2 regions of the Aquamicrobium soli genome follow, and region 2 is predicted to be linked to the other one. Evidence: riboswitches for the same ligand, from Rfam matches in the RefSeq annotation. Region 2 holds a riboswitch; the other holds the start of a gene.
What was found. A riboswitch is a leader RNA that binds a small molecule or an ion and turns the genes downstream of it on or off. The one in region 2 is predicted to bind S-adenosylmethionine.
Positions count from the first base shown of each region.

Region 1: it holds a riboswitch for S-adenosylmethionine, as region 2 does, so the genes downstream of both, ACFOHJ_RS07165 (O-succinylhomoserine sulfhydrylase) here and metA (homoserine O-acetyltransferase MetA) in region 2, are expected to answer to the same signal.

Region 1 is NZ_JBHRTK010000009.1:66,660-81,717, forward strand. Features, by position in the region: gene ACFOHJ_RS07120 (glycosyltransferase) at 1-1,364, shown strand, start outside; gene ppk2 (polyphosphate kinase 2) at 1,330-2,226, opposite strand; gene ACFOHJ_RS07130 (ATP-binding protein) at 2,346-3,485, shown strand; gene phoU (phosphate signaling complex protein PhoU) at 3,583-4,308, shown strand; gene ACFOHJ_RS07140 (GcrA family cell cycle regulator) at 4,324-4,848, opposite strand; gene ACFOHJ_RS07145 (aspartate aminotransferase family protein) at 5,198-6,394, shown strand; gene argF (ornithine carbamoyltransferase) at 6,415-7,326, shown strand; gene ACFOHJ_RS07155 (Hsp33 family molecular chaperone) at 7,432-8,427, shown strand; gene apaG (Co2+/Mg2+ efflux protein ApaG) at 8,519-8,926, opposite strand; gene ACFOHJ_RS07165 (O-succinylhomoserine sulfhydrylase) at 8,946-10,139, opposite strand; SAM riboswitch at 10,194-10,271, opposite strand; gene ACFOHJ_RS07170 (2'-deoxycytidine 5'-triphosphate deaminase) at 10,347-11,441, shown strand; gene ACFOHJ_RS07175 (ABC transporter substrate-binding protein) at 11,536-12,303, shown strand; gene ACFOHJ_RS07180 (M48 family metallopeptidase) at 12,375-13,133, opposite strand; gene ACFOHJ_RS07185 (DUF2852 domain-containing protein) at 13,230-13,673, opposite strand; gene ACFOHJ_RS07190 (benzoate/H(+) symporter BenE family transporter) at 13,790-14,932, opposite strand; gene ACFOHJ_RS07195 (alpha/beta hydrolase) at 14,933-15,058, opposite strand, start outside.
Region 2 is NZ_JBHRTK010000012.1:565,682-580,739, reverse strand. Features, by position in the region: gene ACFOHJ_RS12605 (DUF2125 domain-containing protein) at 1-436, shown strand, start outside; gene ACFOHJ_RS12600 (prephenate/arogenate dehydrogenase family protein) at 544-1,464, opposite strand; gene hisC (histidinol-phosphate transaminase) at 1,470-2,579, opposite strand; SAM riboswitch at 2,678-2,756, shown strand; gene metA (homoserine O-acetyltransferase MetA) at 2,810-3,745, shown strand; gene chrA (chromate efflux transporter) at 3,775-4,992, shown strand; gene ACFOHJ_RS12580 (ABC transporter ATP-binding protein/permease) at 5,006-6,841, opposite strand; gene ACFOHJ_RS12575 (class I SAM-dependent methyltransferase) at 6,909-7,691, opposite strand; gene gloB (hydroxyacylglutathione hydrolase) at 7,827-8,594, shown strand; gene yddG (aromatic amino acid exporter YddG) at 8,591-9,472, opposite strand; gene ACFOHJ_RS12560 (DUF3108 domain-containing protein) at 9,499-10,299, opposite strand; gene rpmB (50S ribosomal protein L28) at 10,542-10,838, shown strand; gene ACFOHJ_RS12550 (queuosine precursor transporter) at 10,920-11,600, shown strand; gene ACFOHJ_RS12545 (DUF1127 domain-containing protein) at 11,763-11,903, opposite strand; gene ACFOHJ_RS12540 (NAD(P)H-quinone oxidoreductase) at 12,078-13,058, opposite strand; gene ACFOHJ_RS12535 (DUF1192 domain-containing protein) at 13,208-13,402, shown strand; gene ACFOHJ_RS12530 (MFS transporter) at 13,476-14,723, shown strand; gene ACFOHJ_RS12525 (ArsR/SmtB family transcription factor) at 14,756-15,019, shown strand.

The DNA.
Region 1 (15,058 bases), on a different contig from region 2:
AGGGCCTGCTGGTCGGGGCACTACTGGCGCTGTTGCCGGTGGGGTTGCTGCTTGCCCGCGACGACCTGCTTTCCGCAGCGCACTTCCTCGCCACCCTCTTCTTCTTTTCCTGCGTCAGCCTCCGCTTCGCCGCGGTGGCTTCCATTCGGCCACCGAAGCCGAACGCCGGGGTCGCGATGCCCGAAGGCGAGAAGCCGGTCTATTCGGTGCTGGTGGCGCTTTACCGGGAAGCCGCCGTCGTGCCCGATCTAGTGGCCGCGCTGGAGCGGCTGGCCTGGCCGCGCGACCGGCTCGACATCAAGCTTGTCTGCGAGGCCGGCGACACCGGCACGCTGGCGGTGCTCGGCGCCCTCGACCTGCCGCCGCATTTCGAGGTGGTGGTCGTGCCGCCCGGCGGGCCGAAGACCAAGCCGAAGGCGCTGGACTATGCCCTGCAGATCGCCGGCGGCGATTTCGTCGCCCTCTACGACGCCGAGGACGACCCGCACCCGATGCAACTGGTCGAGGCATGGCGGCGCTTTCGCGATGCCGGCCCGGACCTTGCGGCGGTGCAGGCGCCGCTCGAAATCTCGAACCGCGGGAGCGGCCTGATCGCGCGCATGTTCGCCTTCGAATACGCCGCCCTGTTCCGCGGCCTGCTGCCCTGGCTCTCCAAGCGCGGCCTGATCCTGCCGCTCGGCGGCACCTCGAACCATTTCCGCCGCGAGGCGCTGGAGGCGGCCGGCGGCTGGGACCCGTTCAACGTCACCGAGGACGCGGACCTCGGCATGCGATTGAAGCGCCTCGGCTACCGAACCGAGATCATCTCATGCCCGACGAACGAACCCGCGCCGACGCGTTTCAAGGTCTGGCTGCCGCAGCGTACGCGCTGGTTCAAGGGCTGGACGCAGACGTGGCTGGTCCACATGCGCAATCCGGCCCGGCTCGCCCGGGAACTCGGCTTCAAGTCCTTCCTGATCGCGCAGGTCCTGTTCGCCGGCATGCTCGCCTCGGCGCTGCTTCATCCATTGCTTCTGGCCACCTTCGCCTATTTCAGCATCACGCTTCTGTTCAGCCGCACGATAGGTACCTTCGGCACGACCCTCCTGGCGGTGGACGTGGTCAATATCGTAAGCGGCTACCTGTCGTTCCTGCTGCTCGGCTGGCAGACGCTGTCGCGGCGGGAACGCCGGGGCTTCTGGAAGATCGTGCTGTTCACGCCGCTCTACTGGGTGATGCTTTCGCTGGCCGGATGGCGGGCCGTCTGGCAGTTGTGGCGCAAACCCCATCACTGGGAAAAGACGCCGCACGAACCGGTCCGCGGCGCCAGCTCCCGCCGGCCACCACAGCCTATTTTTTCAGGAACGCCGGCCCTTCGCCGATGATCTTGCCGTCTTCCTCGCCGACGGCGTCGAGGTCGCGCCCGTCATAGGGAAGCGAGCGCAGGATGCGTCGCATGACGGCGATGCGGGCGCGGCGCTTGTCGTTGGCGCGCACGATGATCCACGGCGCAGCCTTGGAATGCGTGCGCTCCACCATCTGGTCGCGAGCCTCGGTGTATGCGTCCCATTTGGCGATGCCGGCAATGTCCATCGGCGAGAACTTCCAGCTTTTCAACGGGCTGTGCCTGCGGTCGTGGAAGCGGTCGAGCTGCGTTTCCTGGCCGATGTCGAGCCAGAACTTGAAGAAATGGATGCCCTCGTTGTGGATCATGCGCTCGAAATGCGGCGTCTCCTCGAGGAACGCCTCATGCTGAGCCGGCGTACAAAAGCCCATCACCGGCTCGACGCCGGCGCGATTGTACCAGGAGCGGTCGAAGGTCACGAATTCGCCGCGCGTCGGGAAATGCGAGACATAGCGCTGGAAATACCACTGCCCGCTTTCGACCTCGGAGGGCTTCGGCAGGGCGACGTTGCGGGCGGTGCGCGGGTTCATGTATTCGCGCAAGGCGAAGATGGTGCCGCCCTTGCCGGCGGCGTCCCGGCCCTCGAACAGCGCCAGCACCCGGTGCCCCGCCGCCTGCATCCAGGCCTGGGCCTTGACCAGTTCCACCTGCAAGGCCTCGAGCGTCGCGTCGTAGTGCTCGCGCTTCATCTTCTTGTCATAGGGATAGCCGCCAGTGGTAAGCTTGTGATTCTCGACCCAGTCGGGCAGCTTCGGATCGTCGATGTCGAATTCCCTTTCCTTGCCGCGCACCACGATCTTCATCGGGCCAGCGGGCGTGGAGTCCTGTTCGGCATTTTTCATCGGCTATCCTTTCCGGCTTCGGGCGACATGCTATTGAGAGGCCGGATGGCGGTAAAGCGGGAAGTTGGCGGGCGAGCGATGGGCAGGCATCTTACGGAATCGGGGAGTTCACGGCTTCCATGAGTGCGGGCAACGACCGCCGGCCCTGGGCCGCAGCCGTGCTTGACTGGCTTCGCGGCAAGCCAGGCCCCGCAGCGTCCGGGGGCAGCCGTGGCATCGAGGCCCCGCAGCTCCAGTCGCTTTCCGGCGAGTATCTCGCCGCCGCCGTCACCGACCCGCTGCTGGTCTTCGACGGCAATGCCGTCCTCGTGCACGCCAACGCAGCCGCGCTCGCGGCCTTCGGCGGCATCGTCGAGGGGATGGCGCTGCCGCTGCGCTTCCGCGCGCCGGAAATGCAGGCGCTGTTCGACGCCGTCCTGACCGGGGCGAAGGCCTCGCATACGGTCGACTATACGGAGAAGCTGCCGGTAGAGCGCAGCTACAGGGCAAGCGCCTCGTCGGTTGGGCGCGGCACCGGGCTCTATGTGCTCCTGTTCAAGGACCAGAGCGAGACGCGCCGCATCGACCGCATGCGCGCCGACTTCATCGCCAATGCCAGCCACGAATTGCGCACGCCGCTCGCCTCGATCACCGGCTTCATCGAAACGCTGCGCGGCCCGGCCCGCAACGACGCGGCGGCGCGGGACAAGTTCCTCGCCATCATGCAGGAACAGACGACGCGCATGGCGCGCCTGATCGACGACCTCCTGTCGCTGTCGCGTCTGGAAATGAAGCCCTACCTGGCGCCGGGCGCCGAGGTCGACGTGGTCAAGGTGGTGAACGACGTCCTCGATTCACTGGCGCCGCTGGCGAGCGAGAACGGCCTCGTCATCGAGCGGCGGTTCACCGAGGAAACCGCGTCGGTTCCGGGCGACCGCAACGAGCTGTTCCAGGTGTTCGAGAACCTGTTCGAGAACGCCTGCAAATACGGGCAGGACGGCGACCGCGTCATCGTCTCCATCGACCGGGGGCACGAGGGGCCGACGCCAACCATCGACGTCACCGTGCGCGACTTCGGGCCGGGGATCGCCGAGGAGCACATCCCGCGCATCACGGAGCGCTTCTACCGCGTCGACCCCGGCAGCGGCGCCCCGCGCAAAGGCACCGGCCTCGGCCTCGCCATCGTCAAGCACATCCTCACCCGCCACAACGCCCGGCTGACGATCGCATCGGAACCCGGCAAGGGCGCCGCCTTCACCGTGCACCTGCCGGCCGCGTGAGCGGCGGCAACGGCCCGCCTTCTTTATTCTGTCATGCGGCTGGCGTATGAGCAGAGGATCGAGAGGGCCGTTGTGCCCGAAAAGCGGGGGTTCGCCGATGCAGTTCGCGCACATCGCCAGCGCCTATTCCGGAGAGCTGGACTATCTGACCAAACGCATCGCCGCGATGGGCGGCCATGCGGAGCGGATGGTCGAGCAGGCGATCGCGGCGCTCGTCCACGGCGATCCCAGCCTTGCCCAGAAGGTCGTGCGCGACGACAGCGTGCTCGACGAAGCGCAGCGCGAGGTCGACGACAAGGCCATCGTCATCATCGCCCGGCGCCAGCCGATGGCGCGCGACCTGCGCGAGGTCATCGGCGCGATCCGCATCTCGGCCGACCTCGAGCGGGTCGGGGACCTCGCCAAGAACGTCGCCAAGCGCGCGGTCGTGGTCGCCGACGGCGGCCAGCCGACGCGGCTTTTCCGCGGCATCGAGGCGCTGGCCGACCTGGCGCTGGCGCAGCTCACGCAGGTGCTCGACGTCTATGCCACGCGCGTGGTCGAGAAACTGGGCTACATGCGCGACCGCGACGACGAGATCGACGCCATGTACACGTCCCTGTTCCGCGAGCTCCTGACCTACATGATGGAAGATCCGCGCAACATCACGCCGTGCACGCATCTTCTGTTCTGCGCCAAGAACATCGAGCGGATCGGCGACCACGCCACCAACATCGCCGAGACGATCCACCACATCGTCACCGGCGAGCAGATGCCGGCCGACCGCCCCAAGGGCGACAAGACGGCGCGCATGATGGTGTTGCCGCCGAAGCCCACCGCCTGACGGAGCCGGGCTGCGTTAGCGGCTGCGGCGGCGCTCCGAGGCCGGCTGGAACGCCAGCCGGGCATGGTACCTGCAATAGGGGCCGCTTTCCCCGGCATCGTTGCCGCAGAAATGGAAATCCTCCGACAGCGGATCGCCGTTCGGCCACTTGCAGGTGCGCTCGGTAAGCTCGACGAGCTGCAGGTGGCGGGAAATCGGGACGACGACGTTGTCCGCCTCGGGACGGACGTAGGAACGCGCCACCGGCTCGGCGTCGAACTGCACCTGCAGCGCGGTCGCGCCGACGGAACTGGTGACGTGGCGCGGCGTGCTCGCGGCGCGCGCGGCCGGCTTGGCCGTACCGGTGCCCGAGGACGCGGCCTTCTTCTGGCGGGCGGGCGCGGCGGTGGCGCGGCCACGGCCCGAAAGCTTCAGCCGGTGCACCTTGCCGATCACCGCGTTGCGGCTCACTCCGCCCAGCTGGGCGGCGATCTGGCTGGCGCTCAGGCCCTCGGCCCACAACTTCTTCAGAAGTTCTACACGCTCGTCAGTCCAGTTCATGTGACTGCACTCCTGTTCAGCGTGCGAATGCAGAATCCCTCTACGCCCCGGCTCACGCCGGGAAAAACACCACATATACGGGATGACGGGGTCTGCCGCACGAAATCTAGCTATTTCTTGAATACAACTACCTTATGGGCTGACTCTGTGACAAGAGTCCCGGAAGCAACACGAATCGGTTTTTTGGGTTTTCCCCAACTTGACCGACTGCTGTTGGAGCCTTCACCACCCTGATGCCGTCAACTTGTCATGCGACCTTTTCATTGACTTGACGGTGCGAAAACGGGATAAGCCGCAGAGGCCGCCGCGTGGGCGGCTTTTTGGTTTTCCGGTTCCGGAGACGGATATAATGAGCGGTTCGCCGATTTACGAGACCTTTGCCCGCGTGCCCCTGGCATTCGAGCGCGGCGAAGGCGCCTTCCTGTTCACGACGGACGGCGAGCGATATCTCGACTTCGCGGCGGGCATCGCGGTGAACGCGCTCGGCCACAGCCATCCCCACCTCGTCGCGGCGCTGACCGAGCAGGCGGGCAAGCTCTGGCATGTCTCCAACCTCTACGAGATTCCGGCGCAGACGCGGTTGGCCGAACGACTGGTCGAGGCCTCCTTCGCCGACAAGGTGTTCTTCACCAATTCGGGGGCCGAGGCGCTGGAATGCGCGATCAAGACGGCGCGGCGCTACCACTACGTCAGCGGCCATCCCGAGCGCTTCCGCACCATCACCTTCGAAGGCGCCTTCCATGGCCGCACGCTGGCCACCATCGCCGCCGGCGGACAGGAGAAGTACCTCGAGGGCTACGGGCCCAAGGTCGAGGGCTTCGACCAGGTTCCGTTCGGCGACCTCGAGGCGGTCGAAAAGGCGATCACGCCCGAGACCGCCGCCATCCTGATCGAGCCGGTACAGGGCGAAGGCGGCATCCGCGCGGTGCCGGCGGCAACGCTGAAAAAGCTGCGGGAACTCGCCGACAAGCATGGTCTCCTGCTCATCTTCGACGAGGTGCAGTGCGGCGTCGGCCGCACCGGCAAGCTGTTCGCGCATGAATGGGCCGGCATCGCCCCCGACCTCATGGCCATCGCCAAGGGCATCGGCGGCGGTTTCCCGATGGGCGCGTGCCTTGCCACCGACGAAGCCGCGCGCGGCATGACGGCCGGCGTGCACGGCACCACCTTCGGCGGCAATCCGCTGGCCATGGCGGTCGGCAACGCCGTGCTCGACGTGGTGCTGGCAGAGGGTTTCCTGGAAGACGTGCAGCGCAAGGCACTGCTCTTGAAGCAGGGGCTGGCGGCAGTCGCCGACGAATTTCCGACCGTGATCGCGGATATCCGCGGCAGCGGCCTGATGCTCGGCCTCAAATGCGTGGTGCCGAACAAGGACCTCAACAACGCGCTGCGCGACCAGCACATGCTGGCCGTGACGGCGGGCGACAACGTCATCCGCCTGTTGCCGCCGCTTACCGTCACCGACGGCGAAATCCACGACGCGCTGGCGCGCCTCCGCGCTGCGGCCGGCAGCCTTGCCGGCACCGCCGCCGTCGCCGCCCAGTAACAGATCCCCGGAACCATCCGATGAGCCTTCGTCACTTCACCGACCTTTCCGCCCTATCGGAAAGCGACCTGCGCGCCATTCTCGACGACGCGGCCGCCCGCAAGCAGCGCCTCAAGGCCGGCGAGCGCTCGAAGCCGCTGGCAGGCAAGGTGCTGGCGATGATCTTCGAGAAGCCGTCGACGCGCACCCGCGTTTCCTTCGACGTCGGCATGCGCCAGCTCGGCGGCGAGGCGATCATGCTGACGGGCACCGAGATGCAGCTCGGCCGCTCCGAAACCATCGCCGATACCGCCAAGGTGCTGTCGCGCTATGTCGACGCGATCATGATCCGCACCACCGAGCACCAGCGCCTGCTGGAACTGACCGAGCACGCCACCGTGCCGGTCATCAACGCGCTGACCGACGACACCCACCCCTGCCAGATCATGGCCGACGTGCTCACCTTCGAGGAGCACCGCGGCCCGATCGCCGGCAAGACCTTCACCTGGACCGGCGACGGCAACAACGTGCTGCATTCGCTGATGGAGGCGTCGGCCAGGCTGCGCTTCAAGGTCAACGTCGCCGTGCCCGAAGGCAGCGAGCCGATGCAGAAATATGTCGACTGGACCAACGCCAACGGCGGCAAGGTCTCGCTCTTCCGCTCGGCGGAAGAGGCGGTGGCGGGAGCCGACTGCATCGTCACCGACGCTTGGGTGTCGATGGGCCAGGAACACCGGGCGCGCGGCAACAACGTCTTCCTGCCCTACCAGGTCAACGCCGAGCTGATGGCGAAGGCGAAGCCCGAAGCGCTGTTCATGCACTGCCTGCCGGCCCACCGCGGCGAGGAAGTGACCGACGAGGTCATCGACGGGCCGCAGTCGGTGGTCTTCGACGAAGCGGAAAACCGTCTCCACGCCCAGAAGGCCGTGCTGGCCTGGTGCCTCGGCGCTTGAACGGCGCTGCCGTGATGCCTATTTGGGGGCGATCACTGCAACACCTGACCTGTCCGATCCGCCCCGTCACGCCGCGACGGCGTGGATGGATGGCGGAGACGTTTCATGCTGGAAGCCCTTCACGTGACTGAACGCCCCTCGAAGCTTGGCGAATTCGGCCATGCCGGCGACGACCACGTCGTTCCCTTCGCCGTCGACGCGCTCGACGTTCGCGGCCGTGCCGTGCAACTCGGGCCGATGCTCGACGCGATCCTTTCGCGCCACGCCTATCCGGAACCGGTGGCGCGGCTCCTGGCCGAAGCCTGCGTGCTCGCGGTGCTGCTCGGCACCTCGCTGAAATTCGAGGGCAAGTTCATCCTGCAGACCCGTACCGACGGGCCGGTGGACATGCTGGTGGCGGATTTCTCCACCCCGCATGCGCTGCGCGGCTATGCGCGCTTCGACGCCGACCGGCTGGAAGCGCTGCTGGCGGCCGGCGAAGGCGACCAGCAGACGCTGCTCGGCAACGGCGTGCTGGCGCTGACCATCGACCAGGGCGAGCATACGCAGCGCTACCAGGGCATCGTCCAGCTTGACGGCGTCTCGCTGGAGGAAGCCGCGCGCAGCTATTTTCGCCAGTCGGAGCAGATCCCGACCGAGCTGAAGCTGTCGGTCGCCAAGCTGGTGACGCCGGGCTCCGCCGAGCAATGGCGGGCGGGCGGCATGCTGGCGCAGTTCCTGCCGGAAGCGCCGGAGCGCATGCGCCTGCCGGACCTTCCCGGCGGCGACGGCGACACTGCGGCCGGTGTGCCGGTGGACAATGCCTGGCAGGAAGTGCAGGCGCTGCTCGCGACCGTCGAGCCTACCGAACTGATCGACCCCACGGTCGGGGCCGAGCGGCTGCTCTACCGCCTGTTCCACGAACATGGCGTACGGGCCTTCGACGGCGTGCGCGTGGCCGACCAGTGCTCGTGTTCGCGACAGAAGATCAAGGCGATCCTCGACGGCTTCACCGCCGAGGAAATCCGCGACAGCACCGAGGACGGCAAGATCAGCGTCGCCTGCGAGTTCTGCTCCACCACCTACGACTTCGACCCGGCGGAATTCTCGCCGGCGAAGTAACCGCGGTAACCGCGCCCCTCCATCGCTCGCGATGCGGGAAGCTGACCGCGACACCATCATCCCGGCCAAATAGGATTCCGGGATGACGGCGTCAGTTCACCGTTCTTTTCTCGCCCGGCAGGTCGAGCGAGAAAGCGGGGATGGCAATGTCGAACGTCTTGCCCCTGCCGTCCTGCATCGTATAGCTGCCGACCATGATGCCGGAGGACGTCGGCAGCGGGCAGCCGGACGTATACTGGTAGCTGTCGCCGGGGTTGAGTTCGGGCTGCTCGCCGACGACGCCGGCGCCGCGCACCTCCTCCACCCGGCCGTTGGCGTCGGTGATGTGCCAATAGCGCGACAACAACTGCACGACGCGGGTGGAGCGGTTCTCGATGGTGACCCGGTAGCCCCAGACATAGCGCCCCTGCGTAGGGTCGGAGCGTTCTTCCAGGTAGAACGGCTCGACCTCGACCGCGATGTCGTCGGTGACCGCGCTGTAGCGGTTCTTGCCGGTCATCCTGTCCTCGCCTGTCCGTTCACCGGGTCGCGGCCAGCGCCCGGTCGATATCTTCCAGCAAATCGTCGACGTCTTCCAGCCCGGCCGAGAAACGCAGCGTGCCGGCGCCGATGCCGAGTTCGGCCCGCGCCTCGTCGCTGACGTTCTTGTGGGTGGTCGTCGCCGGATGGGTGATCAGGCTCTTGGCGTCGCCGAGATTGTTGGAGATCAGAACGATGTCGAGCGCGTTCTGGAAGGCGAACGCCGCCTGCTTACCGCCCTTCAGGTGGATGCAGATCAGCGTCGAGCCGCCCTTCATCTGCTTGCTGACGATATCGGCCTGCGGATGGTCGGCGCGGCCGGGATAGATGACCTGCTCGACCTCCGGCCGCCCGGCCAGGAAATCGGCGATGCGGGCGGCGTTTCTCGTCTGCTGGGCAACGCGGATCGGCAGCGTCTCCAGGCCTTTCAGCAGGTTCCAGGCGTTGAACGGCGACAGGCTGGGGCCGGTATGGCGGAAATAGTTGTGCAGGTTCTCGTCGATCCATTCCTTGTCGGAGAGGATGATGCCGCCCAGGCAGCGGCCCTGCCCGTCGATGTGCTTGGTGGCGGAATAGACGGCGACATGCGCGCCGAGTTCCAGCGGCCGCTGCTGCAAGGGGGTGGCGAAGACGTTGTCGACCACCAGCCGCGCGCCGATCGAGGTGGCGAGGCTCGCCACGGCGGCGATGTCGACCACTTCCAGCGTCGGGTTGGCCGGGCTTTCGAGGAAGAACAGCTTCGTGTTGGGCCGAACCGCCTTTTCCCAGTTGGCGATGTCGCGCCCGTCGACCAGCGTCGCCTCGATGCCGTAGTTCGGCGCCAGCGTCTCGACGATCCAGCGGCAGGAGCCGAACACGGCGCGCGCGGCGACGATGTGGTCGCCGGCCTTCAGGCTGCACAGGATGGCGGCGGCCACCGCAGCCATGCCGGAAGCGGTAGCGCGGGCGTCCTCGGCCCCTTCCAGCGCGCACATGCGCTGCTCGAACATGGAAACGGTCGGGTTGGCGTAGCGCGAATAGATGAAGCCGGGCTCCTCGCCCTTGAAGCGGGCCTCGGCGGCCTCCGCCGTCGGGTAGACATAGCCCTGGGTCAGGAAGATCGCCTCGGACATCTCGCCGAACTGCGATCGAAGCGTCCCGGAGTGCACGAGTTGGGTTGCCGGCTTCCAGTTACGCTTCTTGTCGGTTGTCATCGATGGACCTCAAAAACAAAAACCGGTCGCGAGAAATCGCCACCGGTCCAAACGGCCTCGCGGCCAGCGGTCCTTTAGCGACTTGTTTAACGTGGCTGCAAGCCGACCGGCCAAATCACCACGGGATAACGCCCCTTTATTCCTCGCACCTGCTTGCGTCAACCGCCACCGGCACTATGAAATTCCTGCCAAACTGCGGAGTAGCTCTTGCGCAAGACAGGCATCCTTCCCGACCAGGACATCGCGGCGCTGTTCCAGGCGGCGGCGCTGAAAAGCGAACGCGCGCTGGACCACGACCAGATCCAGCCGGCGAGCCTCGACCTCAGGCTCGGCGAAAAGGCATGGCGGGTGCGCGCCTCCTTCCTGCCCGGCCCGGAGCATACGGTCGCCGACAAGCTCGAACGGCTGAAGCTGCACGAATTCAGCCTGGCCGAGGGCGCGGTGCTGGAAACGGGCTGCGTCTACATCGTGCCGCTGATGGAAAGCCTGGCGCTGCCGGCGGAAGTTTCGGCCTCGACCAACCCGAAGAGCTCCACCGGCCGGCTCGACATCTTCACCCGCGTCATGACCGACCACGGCCCGGAATTCGACAAGGTTCCGGCCGGCTACAGTGGCCCGCTCTATCTCGAGGTCAGCCCGCGGACGTTCCCCGTCGTGGTGCGGGCCGGCTCGCGCCTGTCGCAAATCCGGTTTCGCCACGGCCATTCGCTGCTTTCGGAAACCGAGCTGCACGCCCTGCACCAGGCGCAGACGCTGGTCGCCACCGACCCGCCCAACATCTCGGGCGGCGGCATCGCGCTGTCGATCGACCTGGCCGGCGACGAGAACGGACTGATCGGCTATCGCGGCAAGCGCCACACCGGGCTGATCGACGTGGACAAGCGCGCCGCGCAGGACGTGATCGACTTCTGGGAGCCGCTCTACAAGCGGCGCGCCGGCGAACTGGTGCTCGATCCCAACGAGTTCTACATCCTGGTCAGCCGCGAGGCGGTGCATGTGCCGCCGCTCTACGCCGCCGAGATGACGCCGTTCGACCCGCTGGTCGGCGAATTCCGCGTCCACTATGCCGGCTTCTTCGATCCCGGCTTCGGCCATTCGGCGGCGGGCGGCGCCGGCAGCCGCGCCGTGCTGGAGGTGCGCAGCCACGAAGTGCCGTTCATCCTCGACCATGGCCAGATCGTCGGCCGGCTGGTCTACGAACACATGAAGGAACGGCCCAAGGCTCTCTACGGCACCGACCTCGGCTCCAACTACCAGGCGCAGGGCCTCAAGCTCTCCAAGCATTTTCGCCCGGCCCGCTGAGCCGCGCTGCCTGCAATACGAAACGCTTGTCTCGCCTGCAGCGGCGTGCTTGGGTGAATCAGGCTGAAAAGCCATCCATTCAAGGGAGAAGCGAATGAAAATATCCAGATGGCTGGCCTGTGCCGTCATAACGGCCAGCATCGGCCTGATCGCCGGCACGGCGTCAGCCGAGAAGATCAAGATCGGCACGGAAGGCGCCTATCCGCCCTTCAACAGCCTGACCGCCGACGGCAAGCTGGAAGGCTTCGACATCGACATCGCCAACGCGCTGTGCGCCCAGATGAAGGCCGATTGCGAATTCGTCGTGCAGGACTGGGACGGCATCATTCCCGCCCTCCAGGCCGGCAAGTTCGACGCCATCATCGCCTCGATGAGCATCACCGAGGAACGCAAGAAGCAGGTCGCCTTCACCAAGAAATACTACACCACGCCGCTGGCGGTCGCCGCGCTCAAGGACAGCGAACTGGCCGCCACCGATCCCGACGCCATGGCCGGCAAGACGGTGGGCGCGCAGGCCTCGACCACGCAGGCCATCTACGCCCAGGATTTCTACACCAAGGCCGGCGCCGACGTGAAACTCTACCCCACGCAGGAAGAGGCCGTGCAGGACCTGATGAACGGGCGCCTCGACGCCGTCATCTCCGACAAGTTCGTGCTGACCGACTGGCTGAAGAATTCGTCCGACGGAAGCTGCTGCAAGCTGATCGGCGACGTGAAGGGCACCGAAACCGAAGCCGGCATCGCCGTGCGGCAGGGTGACGACGCGCTGCGCGAAAAGCTCAACGCCGCCATCGACGCCATCGTCGCCGACGGCACCTACAAGAAGATCCAGGCGAAGTATTTCGACTTCGACATCTATTGAGAACAGCGCGATAGACGATCGAAGGCCCTGCAGCGACTGCGGGGCCTTTTTCGTCGGGCAGTATCCTTGTCTTATTCGAACCGGATTGCCTGCAGCGCGCCGCCATTGCGCTTCAGCCATGCCTTGCAGCGCTCGGTGTCCGGGCAGAGTTCCCCGCACAGTTTCCAGAACTTCGGGCCGTGGTTCATCTCCTTCAGATGCGCCACCTCATGCGCGACCAGGTAGTCGATCACCGCCGGCGGCGCCATCATGATGCGCCAGGAGAAGGACAGCGTTCCATCCGAGGTGCAGGAGCCCCAGCGGCTCGTGGTGTCCCGGAAGCGGATCGCCTTGGCCTTCCTGCCGGCGGTCGCGGTATGGCGGGCCACCAGCCCCTCGATCTCCCGCCTCGCCTCGCGCTTGAGGAAGTCGGCGACGCGGCGCGGCAGGTGCAGCCGCTCGCCATGGACGACGAGGCGCGGGCCGTCCTCGCCTTTTTCGACCGACACCGTGCCGCGCCTTCCCGGCTCGTGGACGACGAGGTGCGGCACGCCGCGAAACGGCACCTTGATGCCCGGCCTGACCTGCGGCCGGTCCGGCACCTTGGCCAGCCGCTGCTCCAGCCAGCCCTGATGCCGATGCAGGAATTTCTCCACCTCGCCCTGGCGCAGGCCGGGCGGCACCGTGATGCGCAGGCCCTGCCCGCCGGCATCGATGCGCAGCGTCAGGCGGCGCGCGCGCTCGTTCTCCACGATGCGCAGCGGCAGGGTGCGGCCGGCGACCGTGTGCTCGCGCGCCTCGACCGGCGCGCGCGAAGGTTTGGTCAGGGTACGGAAGAAGCCGAAGGACATGGGCCGGACGATATGCGATTCGAGCGGTTTCAGAAGAACAAAAAAGAAACGGCGCCGCGGGCGCGGCGCCGTTTCAGATCGATGTGGCCGGTCGGCTCACTCTTCGGTCGGCTTCGGCGTGGTCGTCGGGGCCGTCGACTTGTTGCGGTTGGCCATGAAGCGATCGAACTCTTCCTGGTCCTTGGCCCTGCGCAGCTCGCGCGCATATTCGTCGAATTCCTCGCGCATCTCGTCGAGCTTGCGGCGCTCTTCGTCGAGACGGGCCAGCTCCTTCTCGCGCCAGTCGTCGAAGGCGACGTTGCCGGTGCGGGCAAAGCCGCCATGGCCCCAGCGCGCCGCCTTGTCGGAACCGCGCCGGCAACCGGCGAAGATGCCGTCGGTGGCGCGGTTGACATCGCGCTTGAAACCGTCGAGCCGGTCACCCCAGATGATATAGGCCAGCATGGCCAGGCCGAGCGGCCAGAACACCACAAAACCCAGCACCATCAGCGCAATGGTCGCCGGCGTCCAGGCCGGGCGGATCAATGCAGACGTGTTCATGTTCTCCCGTTCCTTTTGTTGAGGGCAGCCGGAGCGGCTGCTTGCAATCGACATGGGAACGCAAAAACGGCGATTCAAGACGATCGCCGGCAAAACCAGACAAGGGTTTGAAGCGGCTACTTCTTTTTCAGGCGATCGAGCGCCAGCACCAGCAATCCGCCGACAAGCCCCCAGAAGGCGGAGCCGATGCCGAACAGGGTGAGACCCGAGGCCGTGACGGCGAAGGTGATGGTCGCGGCCATACGCTCGTCGGCATCCTTGAGCGCGATCGACAGCGCGTTGGCGAGCGAGGCGACGAGCGCCAGCCCCGCCACCAGCACGATCAGGCTTTGCGGCAGCACGGCGAAGATCGCCACCAGCGAGGCCCCGAAGATGGCGAAGATCAGGTAGGCAAGCGCATAGAACGGACCCGTCTTCCAGCGCTGGGCGGGGTCGGGGTGCACATCCGGCCCCGTGCAGATCGCTGCCGAGATGGCGGCGAGGTTGGTGGTCGAGGCGCCGAACGGCGCGGTCAGCACCGACCCCAGCCCGGTCACGCCGATCAGCGGCCCGGGCGCCGGATCGTAGCCATCGGCCTTGAGCACGGCCAGTCCCGACAGGTTCTGCGAGGCCATGGTGACCAGGTAGAGCGGGATCGCCAGGCCGACGACCGCCTGCACGGTGAACTGCGGCGCAATCAGCGTCAGCGTCGACAGCTCCGGCGCGGGCAGGCCGCCGACGCGCCCGGTGAAAAAGGCGAGCGCGCCGCCGCCGATCAGCACCGCCAGCACCGACAGCGAAGGGTTGAACAGGCGGATGAGGAAGAAGGCCGCCATCAGCGGCAGGATCAGCCACGGATCGGCGGGGATGGTCTTGACCGCCCCGATGGCGAAGGTGACGACGATGCCGGCCAGCATGCCCGAGGCGACCGAGCCCGGTATCTTGGCGATCAGCCGGGTCAGCGGCCGGAACAGGCCGGTGACGACCAGAAGCACGCCGGTGACGAGGAACGCGCCCACCGCCTCGCCCATGCTGAAGCCAGTGCTGGCGGCGATCAGCGCCGCCCCCGGCGTCGACCAGGCGGTGATGACCGGCATCTTCGTGCGCCAGGATAGCCACAGCGTTTCCACCGCCATGGCCAGGCAGATCGCCGTCACCCAGCTCGCCGTCTGCAATTGGGTCGCGCCCACGGCATCCGCCGCGGCGATGATGATGGCAAGGGTGCCGCCAAAGCCGACGATCGCGGCGACGAAAGCGGAAACGGGAATGGAAATACGCACTTACGCGGCCCTCTCCACCATCGCCTCGACGGTCCGCAGCAGCATGTCGAGATCCTGCGGCCGCGACAGGCGATGGTCGCCGTCGGGAACGAGCGAAAGGGTGACGTCGTCGGCGGGCAGCAGGCC
Region 2 (15,058 bases):
GATCAGCTTCGGCGAATTGCAGGTCGATGCCGAGGCGATCGACGGGCGCACGCTCCCGCCGCTCGACGGCATGATCGAGGCCACCGTGAAGAACGGAATGGCCCTGCTCGCGACGCCGGTGAAAAGCCTGCGCGGCCAGTCGCTGACCCTTCGGCAGGTGGCGCTTTCGTCCGGCAGCGCAGCCGTCCAGGTTTCGGGACCGGTCGCGGTCCGCGACGACGGATTGATCGACGCCGACCTCATGATCCGCATCAAGGACCCGCAGACTGTCGCCACCATACTGGCTACCGCCATTCCCGAACAGGAACAGCAGATCCAGCAGGGTTTCGCCGCGCTCGCCTTCATGGGCAAGGAACCGTCGATGCCGCTCAAGATCGCCAAGGGCAGGATATCGCTCGGCTTCATCCCCCTCGGCAAGATCGGGCCGGTGGAATGAGGGGAGTAGGGGAGTAGGGGAGTTTGCTTTTGCCGCTGGAAAACGTCGATGGATAGTTGACGCGCCGCAGGCAGTATCAACTACTCCCTTACTCCCTTACTTCCCCGCTACTTCCCCGCCTGCCGCCCGAAGTCGGGCGCGTCGGTGTCCTGCCCCGCCTCGATGATCGAGCGGCGCACGGCGCGGGTGCGGGTGAACAGGTCGAACAGCTTTTCGCCGTCGCCCCAGCGGATGGCGCGTTGCAGCGAGGCGAGGTCCTCCGAAAAGCGCGCCAGCATCTCCAGGATCGCGTCCTTGTTGTGCAGGCACACATCGCGCCACATGGTCGGGTCGGAAGCCGCCAGGCGGGTGAAGTCGCGGAAGCCGGAAGCCGAATATTTGATGACTTCCGATTTCGTCACCGTCTGCAGGTCGTCCGCCGTGCCGACGATGTTGTAGGCGATGATGTGCGGCAGGTGCGAGACGATGGCCAGCGTCATGTCGTGATGCGCCGGGTCCATGGTGTCGATGTTGGCGCCGCAGCGCCGCCAGAACTCCGACAGCTTTTCCAGCGCCGCCGGATCGGTATCGGGCAGCGGCGTGAAGATGCACCAGCGGTTCTTGAACAGTTCGGCAAAGCCGGCGTCCGGACCGGATTTTTCCGTACCGGCGAGCGGGTGGCCGGGGATGAAGTGCACGCCCTCCGGCACGTGCGGCTCCATCTGCGCGATGACGGAGGCCTTGGTCGAACCGACATCGGTGAGGATGGCGCCCTTCTTCAGCGCCGGCGCGATTTCCTCGGCGACCGCGCCCGAAGCGCCGACCGGCACCGAGACGATCACCAGGTCGGCGTCGCGCACGGCCTCTTTCGCATCGGTGGTGTAACTGTCGCCGAGGCCGAGTTCCTCGGCACGCGCCAGCGTATCGGCGCTGCGGGTGGAAATGGCGACATGGCCGGCGAGCTTTTCGCGGGCGATGACGCGCGCCAGCGACGAGCCGATCAGGCCGATGCCGATCAGCGCGATCTTTTCAAACATGGGTTCGGGCATTTGTCTCAGCTTTTCAGGAATTCCGTGAGGGCGGCGACGACGCCGCGATTGGCTTCTTCGGTTCCGACCGTCATCCGCAGCGCGTTGGGAAAACCGTAGCCTGCAACGCGCCGCAGGATATAGCCGCGCGCCGATAGATAGTCGTCGGCCTTCGCCGCCGAGTGCTTTGCCTCATCGGGAAAATGAATCAGGATGAAATTGCCGACGCTGGGCGTGATCCGCAGGCCGAGCTTCGTCAGTTCCTCGGTCAGCCAGGCGAGCCATTGTTCGTTATGCGCCACCGTGCGCTCGACATGCGCGCGGTCGCGCATCGCCGCGACGCCCGCCTCGATGGCGGTCGCGTTGACGTTGAACGGCCCGCGGATGCGGTTCAGCGCATCGATGATATGGGTGGGTGCATACATCCAGCCGATGCGCGCCCCGCCGAGGCCGTGGATCTTGGAGAAGGTGCGCGTCATCACCACGTTCTGCGAGCCCGCCACCAGTTCGACGCCGGCCTCGTAGTCGTTGCGGCGCACATATTCGGCATAGGCGGCGTCGATCACCAAAAGCACGCTCTTCGGCAGGCCGGCATGCAGGCGGCGCACCTCCTCGAACGGCAGGTAGGTGCCGGTGGGGTTGTTGGGATTGGCGAGGAAGACGATCTTCGTCTTCGGCGTCACCGCCGCCAGGATGGCGTCGACATTGGCGCGCTCGTCCGTTTCCTTCACCGGGACCGGCGTCGCCCCGGCGCTCTGCGTGTAGATCCTGTAGACGAGAAAACCGTGCTCGGTGAAGATCGCCTCGTCGCCCGGCGACAGGTAGGCCTGCGACAGCAGCCCCAGCACCTCGTCCGAGCCGTTCGAGCAGATGATGTTGGCCGCATTCAGCCCGTGCACCTCGGCGATCGCCTCGCGCAGCCGCGCGGCCGAGCCGTCGGGGTAGAATTCGAGCCGGCCCGCCACTTCGCGCGCGGCCTCGATCGCCTTGGGCGAGGCCCCGAGCGGGTTCTCGTTGGAGGAAAGCTTGTGCACCTTGGCAACCCCCGCCGCAGCCGCGCTCTTGCCCGGCACATAGGCCTCGATGGCCATGATCCCCGCGCGTGGCGTCGGACGGTCGTTCTGGGGAAGGGTCATGGCGCGAATTCCGTTGAGATGCAGCGGATGCGGCATACAGGCCGTGACCCGGATTGTCGAGAGAACCGTTGACGCAACGGCGCGCCGGTCCTACATAACTGCCGTTCCGTGGTGATTTGGCCGGTCGGCTTGCAGCCACGTTAAAGAAGTTGCTAAAAAGGCCGAGGATGACAAGTTCGCTCATGCCGGCCGCGTTTTCGCCGCCGGCTTTTTTGTTTGGAGCTTGTCCGATGCCGATCAAGATTCCCGATCAGCTTCCCGCCCATGAGGTCCTCGAGCGCGAGGGCGTGTCCGTGATGAACGAGCGCACGGCGCTGCGCCAGGACATCCGGCCGTTGCAAATCGGGCTGCTCAACCTGATGCCGAACAAGATCCGGACGGAAACGCAGTTCGCCCGCCTGTTGGGCGCAACGCCGTTGCAGGTGGAACTGACGCTGGTGCGCGTCGGCAACCACAAGGCCAAGCACACTTCCGAAGAACACCTGATCTCCTTCTACCAGACCTGGGAAGAAGTGCGGGACCGCAAGTTCGACGGCTTCATCGTCACCGGCGCGCCCATCGAGCTCTTGCCGTTCGAGGAAGTGACCTACTGGAAGGAACTCCAGCAGATTTTCGACTGGACGACCACCAACGTCCATTCCTCCTTCTACATCTGCTGGGGGGCGATGGCGGCCGCCTGGCATTTCCACGGCGTGCCCAAGCACACGCTCGAGAAGAAGGCTTTCGGTGTCTTCCGACATCGTAATAACGCGCCGGCGTCACCCTATCTTGCCGGCTTCTCGGACGATTTCGCCATTCCCGTTTCCCGCTGGACGGAGGTGCGCAAAGCCGATCTTCCGCCGGGCGCCGGCCTCGACGTGCTGATGGAATCGGAGGCGACCGGCCCCTGCCTGCTGGCGGAGGCGACCGCCAACCGGCTCTATATCTTCAACCACATCGAATACGATTCCACCTCGCTGAAGGAGGAATACGACCGCGACGTGTCGGCCGGCGTATCGATCGAGGTGCCGCACGGCTACTATCCCGACGACGACCCGTCCAAGCCGCCGCTCAACCGCTGGCGCTCGCACGCCCACCTCCTGTTCGGCAACTGGATCAACCGCGTCTACCAGACCACGCCCTACGACCTGGAAGCGATCGGAAAGAAGCTGGTGACCGCGGCATAGAGCCGGGTGGCGGTGACGTGGGGGGCCCGATGACGGAACCGTTGCCGGACGATAGCTCGACGGCCCGGCATGGCGGCAACCCCGGCGAGGTGTTCGCGGCCTTCCTGAAGCTCGGGCTGACCTCATTCGGCGGGCCGATCGCCCATCTCGGCTATTTCCGCAACGAACTCGTGGTGCGGCGCGGCTGGGTTACGGACCGCTTCTACCTCGACCTGGTGGCGCTGTGCCAGTTCCTGCCCGGCCCGGCGAGCAGCCAGGTCGGCTTCGCCCTCGGCCTGTGGCGGGCGGGGCCGCTCGGCGCGCTGGCTGCCTGGGCCGGCTTCACGCTGCCCTCGGCGCTGCTGCTCGTCGCCTTCGCCGGTGGCATGACCGTGCTCGACGGCCCCGGCATGGCGGGCATTCTGCATGGGCTGAAGCTGGCCGCCGTCGCCGTCGTCGCCCAGGCGGTATGGGGCATGGCGCGCGGCTTCTGCCGCAGTTTTACCACCGTGCTCATCGCCGTCGCCGCCTTCGCCCTGCTCGCGACCGTGCACCTGCCGCTGATGCAACTGGTGGTGATCGCGGGCGGCGCGGCGGCCGGAGCGGTGCTGTTGCGCGGCAGCGGCGAAGCGGGGCCGGTCACGCTCGATTTCGGCATATCCCACCGCACCGGCACCGTCGCGCTGGCGCTGTTCTTCGGCCTGCTGGTGCTGCTGCCGCTGGCACGCAGCCTCTCGGCGGACCATGTCCTGGCGGTGATCGACGCCTTCTACCGGGCAGGAGCGCTGGTGTTCGGCGGCGGCCACGTCGTGCTGCCCTTGCTGGAACGCGAAGTGGTGACGACCGGCTGGATCGGCAGGGAGATGTTCCTTGCCGGCTATGGCGCAGCACAGGCGGTGCCTGGCCCGCTGTTTACCTTCGCCGCTTTCCTGGGGGCCGCGCTGCACCCTGCCCCGAACGGCATTTTCGGCGCGGCGCTGGCGCTGGTGGCGATCTTCCTGCCCGGCCTGCTGTTGCTGGTCGGCGTGCTGCCGTTCTGGGCGCGGCTGAGCGGCGCCGCCAATGTGCGGGCGGCGCTCGCCGGGGCCAACGCCGCCGTCGTCGGCCTTCTCGCCGCGGCGCTTTACGATCCGCTGATCTCCACGACCGTTACCGGGCCGGCCGATGCGCTGGTGGCGCTGGCCGGCGGCCTGCTGCTGGTCGCGTGGAAGGCGCCGCCGCTCGTCATCGTCCTCCTCAGCGCGGCGGCCGGCTTCCTGCTGCCGTAGCTCCCTCGGCCCCTTATCCCGCCTTGACGACCTTCCGGCCGCTGCTTGCCGGCGTCTCGATGGCGCCGGGGCGCACCCTGGCGGGCTTGAGCGCGGGCGCGGCCTTGTCCTTGACGATGGTCAGCGTCCGGCCGAAGAAATCGTTGTCGGGCAGCGCCCGGCCGATATTGAGGATCGCGGTGCCGTCGAGGTGCTTGCGAAACAGCGCCAGCACCCGCTTCAGCGTATCGGTGTCGAGCGTATCCAGCGCATCGTCGATGACGATCCATTTCGGCCGCCCCAACGCCGTCGCGGCCAGCATCAGCAGCCGTTGCTCGTCGCCGGTGAGTTCGTGCTCCCAGCGCGCCTGCCGGTCGAGCGCGGCGGAAAGGCGGCCAAGCCCGACCTCACCCAGCGCATCGCGGATTTCGGCGTCGTCCAGCCCGTCGTTTCCGGCCATCTGGTCGAACACCTCGCGCAACGTGCCGGGCGAGAAATAGGGCGTGCGCGGCACCAGCACCGGCATCTCGCCGGCGGGCAGGCCGATGCGGCCCGTGCCCCACGGCCACAGGCCGGCGATCGCCCGGAAGAACAGCGTCTTGCCGGCTCCGGGGTCGCCGGTGACCTGCACCCGCTCGCCGGCCTTGATCTCGACGCGCGGCTTGGCGAGCCGCGTGCAGCCTTCCGGCGACTTGATCTCCAGAGCGTCGAACGTCATCGTCGCGCTGTCGTTGCGGCCGATTTCGATGCGCTTTTCGCTGCCGTGCAGCACATCGGTCTCCTGGAGCGCCAGGCGGAAGTCGGCGACGCGCATCAGCGTCGCCCGCCAGTCGGCGATGCCGCCGATATTGTTGATGAACCAGCGCAGCGAGGAATGGACCTGGTTGAAGGCGCCGACCGCCATCATCAGTCCGCCGAAGGAGATGTCGCCGGCGAAATAGACCGGCGCGGCGACCAGGATCGGTGCGACGACGGTGATCCAGCCATAGGTGTCGGTGACCCAGGAAAGGTTGATCTGGGTGGTGTAGATGCGCCGGATCACGGAAAGCAGCGTGGAAAGGTCGAGTTCCAGCCGCCGCCGCTCGGCCGCCTCCCCGCGCACCAGCGCGATGGCGTCGATATGCTCGTTCGCCCGCATCATGGAAAAGCGCAGATCCGCCTCGCGGGCATAGTGCTCGCTGTTCTGCTGGATCAGCGGCCGCCCGACCAGCCAGCTCAGCCACGAGGCCGAGCCGGCATAGAGGAAGGCCGCCCACACCATGTAGCCGGGGATGGCGAAGGCCTTGCCGTCGACATGGAAGACGAAGCCCGAGGACAGCGACCACAACACGCCGATGAAGGAGACGAGCAGGATCGTCGCCTGCAGGAGCCCGATGCCGAGGCCCGTGGTGAGGTCGCAAAGGTGGCCCGTGTCCTCCTGCATGCGCTGGTCGGGGTTGACGCCGATGGCGCCGGCCTTGGCGACGAGGAAGGCGCGGTTCGGCCGCATCCACTGGTCGATGAGGTCGAGCGTAAGCGCCTCGCGCAGCCGCAGCCGGATCATCTGGCTGAGCCAGGTCTGGCCGACGTTGAATACCAAAAGCCCGCCCGCGATCTCGGCGAAGACGACGAGTTGGTGCAGGAAATCGGGCAGGTCGCGCCGCTGCAGCGCGTCGTAGAACGGCTGGTTCCAGCGGTTGAGCAGGACCTGCCCCCCGGCCGTCAGTAGGATGACGGCGACGATGGCGGCGCAGTAGAGCAGAAGCGTGCGCCGCACCGGCGAGGCGGCCAGCGCCTGGCGGATGGTCGCAAGCTGGTCGGCGAGCCGGCTTGGCTGGGCTGCGTCCGGCGTCGGCTCGTCGTCGGGATGTTCCAGACCGATTCGATCCATCTTGGATGGCCTTTCTGTTCGCCGCACCGCTTATGAAAATAGGGTGGCGCGGCGAAGAATGCCGCGATCACGCAGGCGGCGGCTCTGCCGCTTGCTTCTGCCGGCGCGCGCCGGTGATCCCCATGCCGGCCACGCCTTGCGGCGAAAGCACCGGCACGAAGACCCGGCGCGACGCGCGCTGGGCGATCGGCACGCCCTGGTAGATGCGCTTTTGCGCCTCGACGATGTGAACGCCCGGAAAGATCGGCCACAGCCGTCGGCCCGCCCGCTCGAGGGCCGCGTGAAAGCGCATCATGAAGCGGCGTTGCGAGGGCGGAAACAGCAGCGCATCCGCCCAGGCGGCCGGCGTGAAGTTCGCCTCGCGCAGCAATTCGCTGAGCTGCCCGCGCGAGAACGGCCGGCCGATGCCGAAGGGCGTATGCTCGAAGCGCGCCCACACGCCGCGCCGGTTCGGCACGACGATGACCACCCGCCCGGCCGGCGACAGCACCCGCCAGATCTCGTTCAGCGTCTCGCGCGGGTTTTCCGCATGTTCCAGCGAATGGACGACCAGCATGCGGTCGATGCTGGCATCGACCAGCGGCAGTTCCTCGTCGAACACCAGCGCCGTGGCGCTGGCCTTGCCCGCCGGCCACACCACCGCGCCCTGCGTCGCCGGCATGAAGGCGAACACGCGCTCGGCATCGGCGCCGAAGCGGTCGAGCCACGGCAGCGTATAGCCGAGCCCGACGAGGCGCTCGTTCGGGATCGCCGTCCACACCGAAGACAGCGCCATCGAGAGCGAATGCTCGGTCAGCCGGCCGAGCGGACTTGCATAGAAAGCGCGGAGATCGACGATATCGGCGTGCATGGAACGTACCCGTACGGAGACGGACGGTAGCCGCGATGCCCGCCGAATTCAACAAAGCCGGCCGGCCCGCCCGTCATGGGGATGACAGGCGTGCCGTGGCATCCTATGTCTGCCGCGTTCACAGGAGATTTTGCAATGGCCATCGAGATCGATCAGTTCATGTGCCGGGAAGACAATTTCGGCGTATTGATCCATGACCCCAAGAGCGGCCTGTCGGCGCTCGTCGACGCGCCGCAGGAAGCCCCCATCCTCGCCGCCATCGAGCGTACCGGCTGGAAGCCGTCGCTGCTTCTCATCACCCACCATCACGCCGACCATGTCGAGGCCAACCTGGCGCTGAAGGAGCGCTTCAACCTCAAGATCGTCGGCCCAGCGCTGGAAAAGGCGAAAATCCCCGGCATCGACGAGACCGTCGAGCAGGACTCCGTCGTCGCGTTCGGCGGCGAGAACGCCGAGGTCATCTTCACCCCCGGCCATACCGCCGGCCATGTTTCCTACCATTTCCCGCAATCGAAAGTGCTGTTTGCCGCCGACACGCTGTTTGCGCTGGGTTGCGGGCGGCTGTTCGAATGCCCCCCGCCGGTCATGTACGACTCGCTGAAGAAGCTCGCCGCGCTGCCACCCGAGACGGCGGTCTATTGCGGCCACGAATACACGCTTTCCAATGCCCGCTTCGCCCTGACCATCGATCCGGGCAACGAGGCGCTGCAGGCGCGGGCAAAGAAGATCGAGGCGCTGCGTGCCGAAGGCAAGCCGACGCTGCCGACCACCATCGGCGAGGAACTGGCGACTAACCCGTTCCTGCGCTGGGCCGACCCGGCGATCCGCAAGAACCTCGGCATGGAAAACGCCTCGGACGCCGAGGTGTTCGCCGAGATCCGCAAGCGCAAGGATAACTTCTAGGCCGGCACCCTTTCGCTCTTGCGCAGGATCAGCGACTTGGCCGCCAGCACAGCCCCGCCGGTGATCAGCACGCAGGCCGCGAGGATACGCAGCGACGGCTGGGCGAACCCGGCCGCGATCAGCACCAGCGTCGACAACAGCGGGGCGGCATAGCTTGCCGCTCCCAGTACCTGGATATTGCCGCGCTTGACGCCGATGTCCCAGGCGTAGAACGCCGCTCCCACCGGCATCAGCCCGAGGCCGAGCACCGCCAGCCATTGCCCGGCATCGGCCGGCCACACCGTCTGTTCCAGCATCAGGTGGCAGGCCAGCGACAGGACCGAGGTGGCGGCGCAAAACCAGGTGACGATGCTGGTCGGCACCGCCGCGAAGCGCCGCGACAACAGCGAATAGGCCGACCACAGCAGCGCGCATACCGCCGCCATCGCATAGCCGAAGGCGTAGCGGGCGTCGAAATCGAGGCTGCCGCCCTTGGTGACGATGAGCACGGTGCCGCATAGGCCGAGCAGCGCGCCGGCGATATGGTGCCAGGCCAGCTTCTCGCCCGGCATCAGCGCCGAGCCGAGCACGATCAGCAGCGGCCACAGATAGGCGATCAGGCTGGCCTCGACTGCCGGCGCGTTGCGCAGGGCGGTGAAATAGAAGAAGTGGTAGCCGAACAGGCCGGCAATGCCGATCAGCCACACGACCGGCGGGATTTTCTCCGCCTTCGGCGCAGCCGGCGCGAACAGCCGCGCGGCAAGGCCGACGCAGGTGCCGATGGCAAAGGTGAGCGCCGAAAGCTGGAAGGGCGGCATGGTTCCGGAAGCATCCGTCAGCAGCGCCAAGAGCGCCCACATCGCCACCGCCGAAAACCCGATCAACGTCGCTCGCGCCATAGCCCCACCCGCCGGCGCGCCAGCGCCTAGTCGACTGCCTCGAAGCGCCGCGCATCGAGCGTGATGGTCCCGATCTGGGTCCCGACCGTCGCGCGGACCGGCGCATATATGCCAGTTTTGCCGAGCGGTGCAAACGTCACGTCGATCCGGCTTTTGTCCTGCAGGAACTTGAGCGCCTTGCGTTTCTTGGAGAAGCCCGAAACCGGCACGAAGCTGAGCCGGCAGGTGACCGTCGGCCCTTCATAGCCCTTCACCGAAATGCTGCCCTTGCTGACCAGGGCGAGCTTGAGGTCGGCCCGCATCTCGCCGTCGTAGAGCTTCACCGTGCGCCCGCATACTTTTTCCATCGTCTCGGCGCGGATGACGGTAGCCGAGATCGGATCGGCTACGCCGGCGAGATCGTTCATGTCGAGCGGCAGCCAGGCGGAACCGCGCCGCTTGGGCTTCGGAACGACCTCGGTGGAGACGACCTTGCCGCCGTCGAAGCGGATGTCGATGAGCGACTTCTTCTTGCCCGACGTGTAGTCGGCGCGGAACTTGCCGGGCTGGATGCCGTCGGCCAGCACCCGGCCGGAAGTCGAGACGCTGCCCTTCGTATCGTCGAATATCTGCGCGAGGCCGGCCGTCGAAACGCTGCCCTGGATCGAGTAGACCTCGTTCTCGTATCGGCTCTTGAACGTGGCCCTGGCCACCGACAGGCCGAGATACGATACCGTGTACTCGCCGTTGAACGACTGCGGCGCCGCCGCCCCGGCAGCGCCCGGCGCCGCGACGGTGAGGAGTGCGGCCAGCACGATGGCGGGAAGGCGGGCAAGGGCATGGCGCATGGGCGTTGTTCCACTGAATCGGTCATGGCCCGGCGCGGCCGGCGCCGCTTCAAGCCATGGGATCGTTGCCTGCCGGTCAATTCCGGCGTTAATGTGAAGGCCCGTCGGCAAGCGGGCGCTTGACGAGACGCCGAATTCCACTTATGGAACGCCCACTTTTCCATAAGGTTGCCCGCTCGACAGGCGCGCTACACGGCGCGGGCTTCGAGCCTTGGGCAGACAAGAACTGAAGGTAGCACGCAATGTCCCGCACCTGCGAACTCACGGCCAAGTCTGTCATGACCGGCAACAATGTGAGCCACGCCAACAACAAGTCCCGGCGCCGGTTCCTGCCGAACCTCGTCAACGTCACGCTGATTTCGGAAGCGCTGAACCAGAACGTGCGCCTGCGCGTTTCGGCGGCGGCCCTGCGCTCGGTCGAGCATCGCGGCGGCCTCGACGCCTTCCTCGTCAAGGCCGACGCCAACGATCTTTCGCAGCGCGCCCGCCTCTTGAAGAAGCAGATCGCCAAGAAGCTGGCCGAGCAGCCTGCCGCCTGATTTCCGGCGGGGGACGACCGCCTGAAGGAGTGCACGGCCTGGCCGGCGCACTTCACTGGTTCCATCACCCAGGATAAAAAAATGTCTTTTCTTTCCCGATACCTGCCGTTCGTGGCGGCCATGACGCTTGTCGTCGTGGCCTCGAACGTGCTCGTGCAGTTTCCCATGCAGGGGTCGATCGCCGGCCTGTCGCTGGCAGATATCCTGACCTGGGGTGCCTTTACCTATCCGTTTTCCTTCCTGGTCACCGATCTCGCCAACCGCCGCTACGGCCCGGCGATCGCGCGCAAGGTGGTTTTCGTCGGCTTCATGACGGCGGTGGTCTGTTCCATCGTCATTCCGCCGCTGCTTTTCCGCTATCACCTGATCGAGTTCGAGACGGCGGCAGACCGGCTGGTGCGCATCGCCGCCGCTTCCGGAACCGCGTTTCTGACCGCGCAGTTGCTCGACGTTACCGTGTTCAACCGCTTGCGCCGCCAGAGCTGGTGGCGGGCGCCGATCTTCGGCACACTGACCGGATCGGTCTTCGATACGATGGTGTTCTTCACCATCGCTTTCTCGGGCGGGTTTGCCTTCGCCGGGCCTAACGACGCCTTCGCGCTGGAATCGGCACCGCTGCTCGGCATCTTCCCCATCGAGTCCATGCGCTGGTTCTCATGGGCGCTCGGCGATCTGTCGCTGAAGCTCCTGATCGCGATCTTCGCACTCATTCCCTACCGGCTGATCGTGGCGCGCTGGACCCGCTCGACCGTCACGGCGTGAGCGCAAGGGCTCGGCCCGTTTCTCCTGCCAGCAGATAAAAACAAACCCGCCGGACAGTGTCTGGCGGGTTCGGAGCCGGGCTAGGCAAGAATGCGCTGTTCGGCTCTGGTTTGGACGTGCGATAGGCGCAGGCCAAACCGGCTACCGGATCGGGACGCGGCATCAGATCGAGGCGCGGGCGACCTTCTCGATATCGGCGCGGTTGATGCCGAGGTCGTCGAGCTGGCGGGTGTTGAGGCGGTTCAGCTCGCGGACGGTTTCGTTGTACAGGCGCCAGTTGCGGAAAGAGCGGATCGGGTTCATGACTTCCTCCATCGGGGTTTGTTCGATCTGTTGACGCTCAGATAATTCTTTCGTGCCCCGAAATAAATGGATGGTTTTGCATGGCGGCAATGCAGATGCTGCAATGCAGCATTAACGACAGGTTAAGGCCGGATTCGGCCTTCCTCCGCGGATGGAACCCGCAGCCGGCGGCTTTCAGCCCACGTCGAGCACGATCTTGCCGATATGCGTGCCTTCCTCCATGCGCTCATGCGCGCGCCAGGCGTCGTTGAGCGGGAAGATCATGTCCATGACCGGGGCCACGCGCCGGCTCGCCAGCAGCGGCCACACCTGGCTTTCCAGCGCAGCGGCGAGCGCGCCCTTGAACTCGGCGGTGCGCGGGCGCAGCGTCGAGCCGGTATAGGTCAGCCGCTTTACCATGATCCGGGAGACGTCGGCGCTGGCGACGGCCCCGCCCTGCGTCGCGATCTGGACGATGCGGCCTTCGACAGCCGCGGCGCTGAGGTTGCGGTCGACATAGCTGCCGCCGACCATGTCGAGGATGACGTTGGCGCCCTTGCCGTCGGTCGCTTCCTTGACCACGGCGACGAAATCCTCCTCCCGGTAGTTGACCGCGCGGGTCGCGCCCAGCTTCAGGCAGGCCTCGCACTTTTCGGCCGACCCGGCGGTCGCGATGACGGTGGCGCCGCGCGCCGAGGCAAGCTGGATGGCGGTGGTGCCGATGCCGGACGTGCCGCCATGCACCAGGAGCACTTCGCCGCTCGCCAGCGCGCCGCGCTCGAACACGTTGTGCCAGACGGTGAAATAGGTCTCCGGCAGCGCCGCCGCCTCCGTATAAGTGAAGCCGGCCGGCAGCGGCAGCGCGTTCGAGGCGTGGACGCTGACATATTCGGCATAGCCGCCGCCGGGCGTGAGCGCGCAGACGCGGTCGCCCACGGTCCAGCGCGCCGCCCCTTCGCCGAGTGCTGCTACCTCGCCGGCGACTTCGAGGCCGGGCAGGTCGGACGCGCCCTTGGGCGGCGGATAGGCACCCTTGCGTTGCATAACGTCGGGCCGGTTGACGCCGGCGGCATGGACCCGGATGAGGATTTCGCCGGGGCCGGGCTGCGGTACCGCGCGGCGTTCGGGCTTCAGCACCATGGGGCCGCCCGGCGCCGAGATCGCCACCACGTTCATCTTCTCCGGAAGTCTTTCACCGTTCGCCATGGTCCGTTCCATTCCTTGTCGCCACGCGCAAAGGCGTGCTCTTTGATCCCCGACGTGGCCCTATGTATGCTGATTGGCAAATCAGGCAAACTGTTCGAACCCGGCAATGAGGAATGATCATGGCGATCTTCGACGACGAGCCCGTAAAAAAGCCGAAACCCCACGAAATCGGACAGGACCTGTCGCTTCTGTCGCAGGACGAACTGGCCGCGCGGATAGAGTTGCTGCGGGCCGAAATCACCCGGCTGGAGGCCGAGCTTCACGCCAAGGGGGCGACGATGTCGGCGGCCGAGGCGCTGTTCCGGCGCGGCTGACCCGGCGCGACGTCCTCCTCGCGCCCGATCCACCAACGACGTTCTTCCCTGAAAGACAAAGACGGACAGCTTGATGCTCGCAACCTACAGGCCGATCCTTTCCCTCCTGCGCGGCACCGCGTTCCTGCTGGCCGCGTCGGGCCTGCACGGCCTGCTTCTGCCCCTGCGCGGGCAGGCGGAAGGCTTCTCCACCACCGCGCTCGGCCTGATGGGCACGGCCTGGGCCGCCGGCTTCGTCACCGGCTGCTTCATCGCGCCGCGCATCGTGCGTCGCGCCGGCCATGTGCGCGCCTTCGGCACCTTTGCCGCCTCGGGGGCCATCGTGGCGCTGCTGACCGGCCTGGTCATCGACGAGGCGGTGTGGATCCTGCTGCGCGCCTGCACCGGCTTCGTCATGGCCGGCGCCTTCATGGTCATCGAAAGCTGGCTCAACGAAAAGGCGACCAATGAAAACCGCGGCACGGTTTTCGGCATGTACATGATGGTGACCTATGCCTCGATCATGGCCGGCCAGATGATCGTCGCCGCCGGCGACGTGCGCTCGGCCTCGCTGTTCATGATCACCGGCATCTTCTTCTGCCTGTCGCTGATCCCGACCGCCGTGTCGAGCGCCTCGCATCCGAAGCCGCTGCAAAGCGTCTCGCTCGACGTCAGGGGCCTTTACGCCAACTCGCCCGTGGCCGCCGTCGCCTGCCTGCTGATCGGCATCGCCAACGGCGCCTGGGGAACGCTGGGCGCGGTCTATGGCGCGCGCATCGGCATCTCGACGCCGCAGATCGCGCTGATGATGTCGCTGGTCGTCATCGCGGGCGCGGCCATGCAGATGCCGGCCGGGCGCATTTCGGACAAGACCGACCGCCGCTATGTGCTCGCCGGTGCCGCCGGCGGAGCCGTGCTTTTCGCCCTCGCGCTGTTTCTGTTCCAGCCGCGCAGCGGCACGTTCGTCATCATCCTGACCGCCGCCTACGGCGCCTTTGCCTACACGCTCTATTCGATCGCCGTCGCCCACGCCAACGACCACGCCGATGCCGCGGACTTCGTCAAGGTTTCGAGCGGGCTGCTGCTGCTCTACGGCTTCGGCACCATGATCGGCCCGCTGCTGGCGGCCTGGCTGATGGACTGGATGCGCCCCGAAAGCCTGTTCCTGGCGACCGCGCTCGCCCATCTTTGCCTGGCCGGCTACACGATGCTGCGCATCGGCCGCCGCGCACCGGTGCCGATCGAGGATCGCGACGCCTTCAAGACGCTCCCGGTGGAGCGTTCGATCACGCCGGAGTCGATCCGGCTCGATCCCCGCGGAAAAGATGAAACCGGCGGTTGAGATTTGGATGCCTTTGTCGCAAAACTAGGCACATGATGCTGTTAGATGCGTTTGCGGCGATCGCTGATCCCAACAGGCGGTACCTTCTGGAGGAACTAAGGCGCGGTCCCAAGACGGTCAATGAACTCGCCGCCGGGCTGCCCGTATCGAGGCCGGCAGTGTCGCAACACCTGAAAGTGCTGCTCGATGCCGGGCTGGTCAGCGTCAGGGCCGAAGGAACCCGCCGCGTCTACACCCTCGTCAATGCCGGTTTCCTCAAGCTCAACCTGTGGCTAGACCAGTTCTGGGAGGGGTGACCCCTCCTTCAAACCCCTCGTCCAATCTCCCTGTAAGGA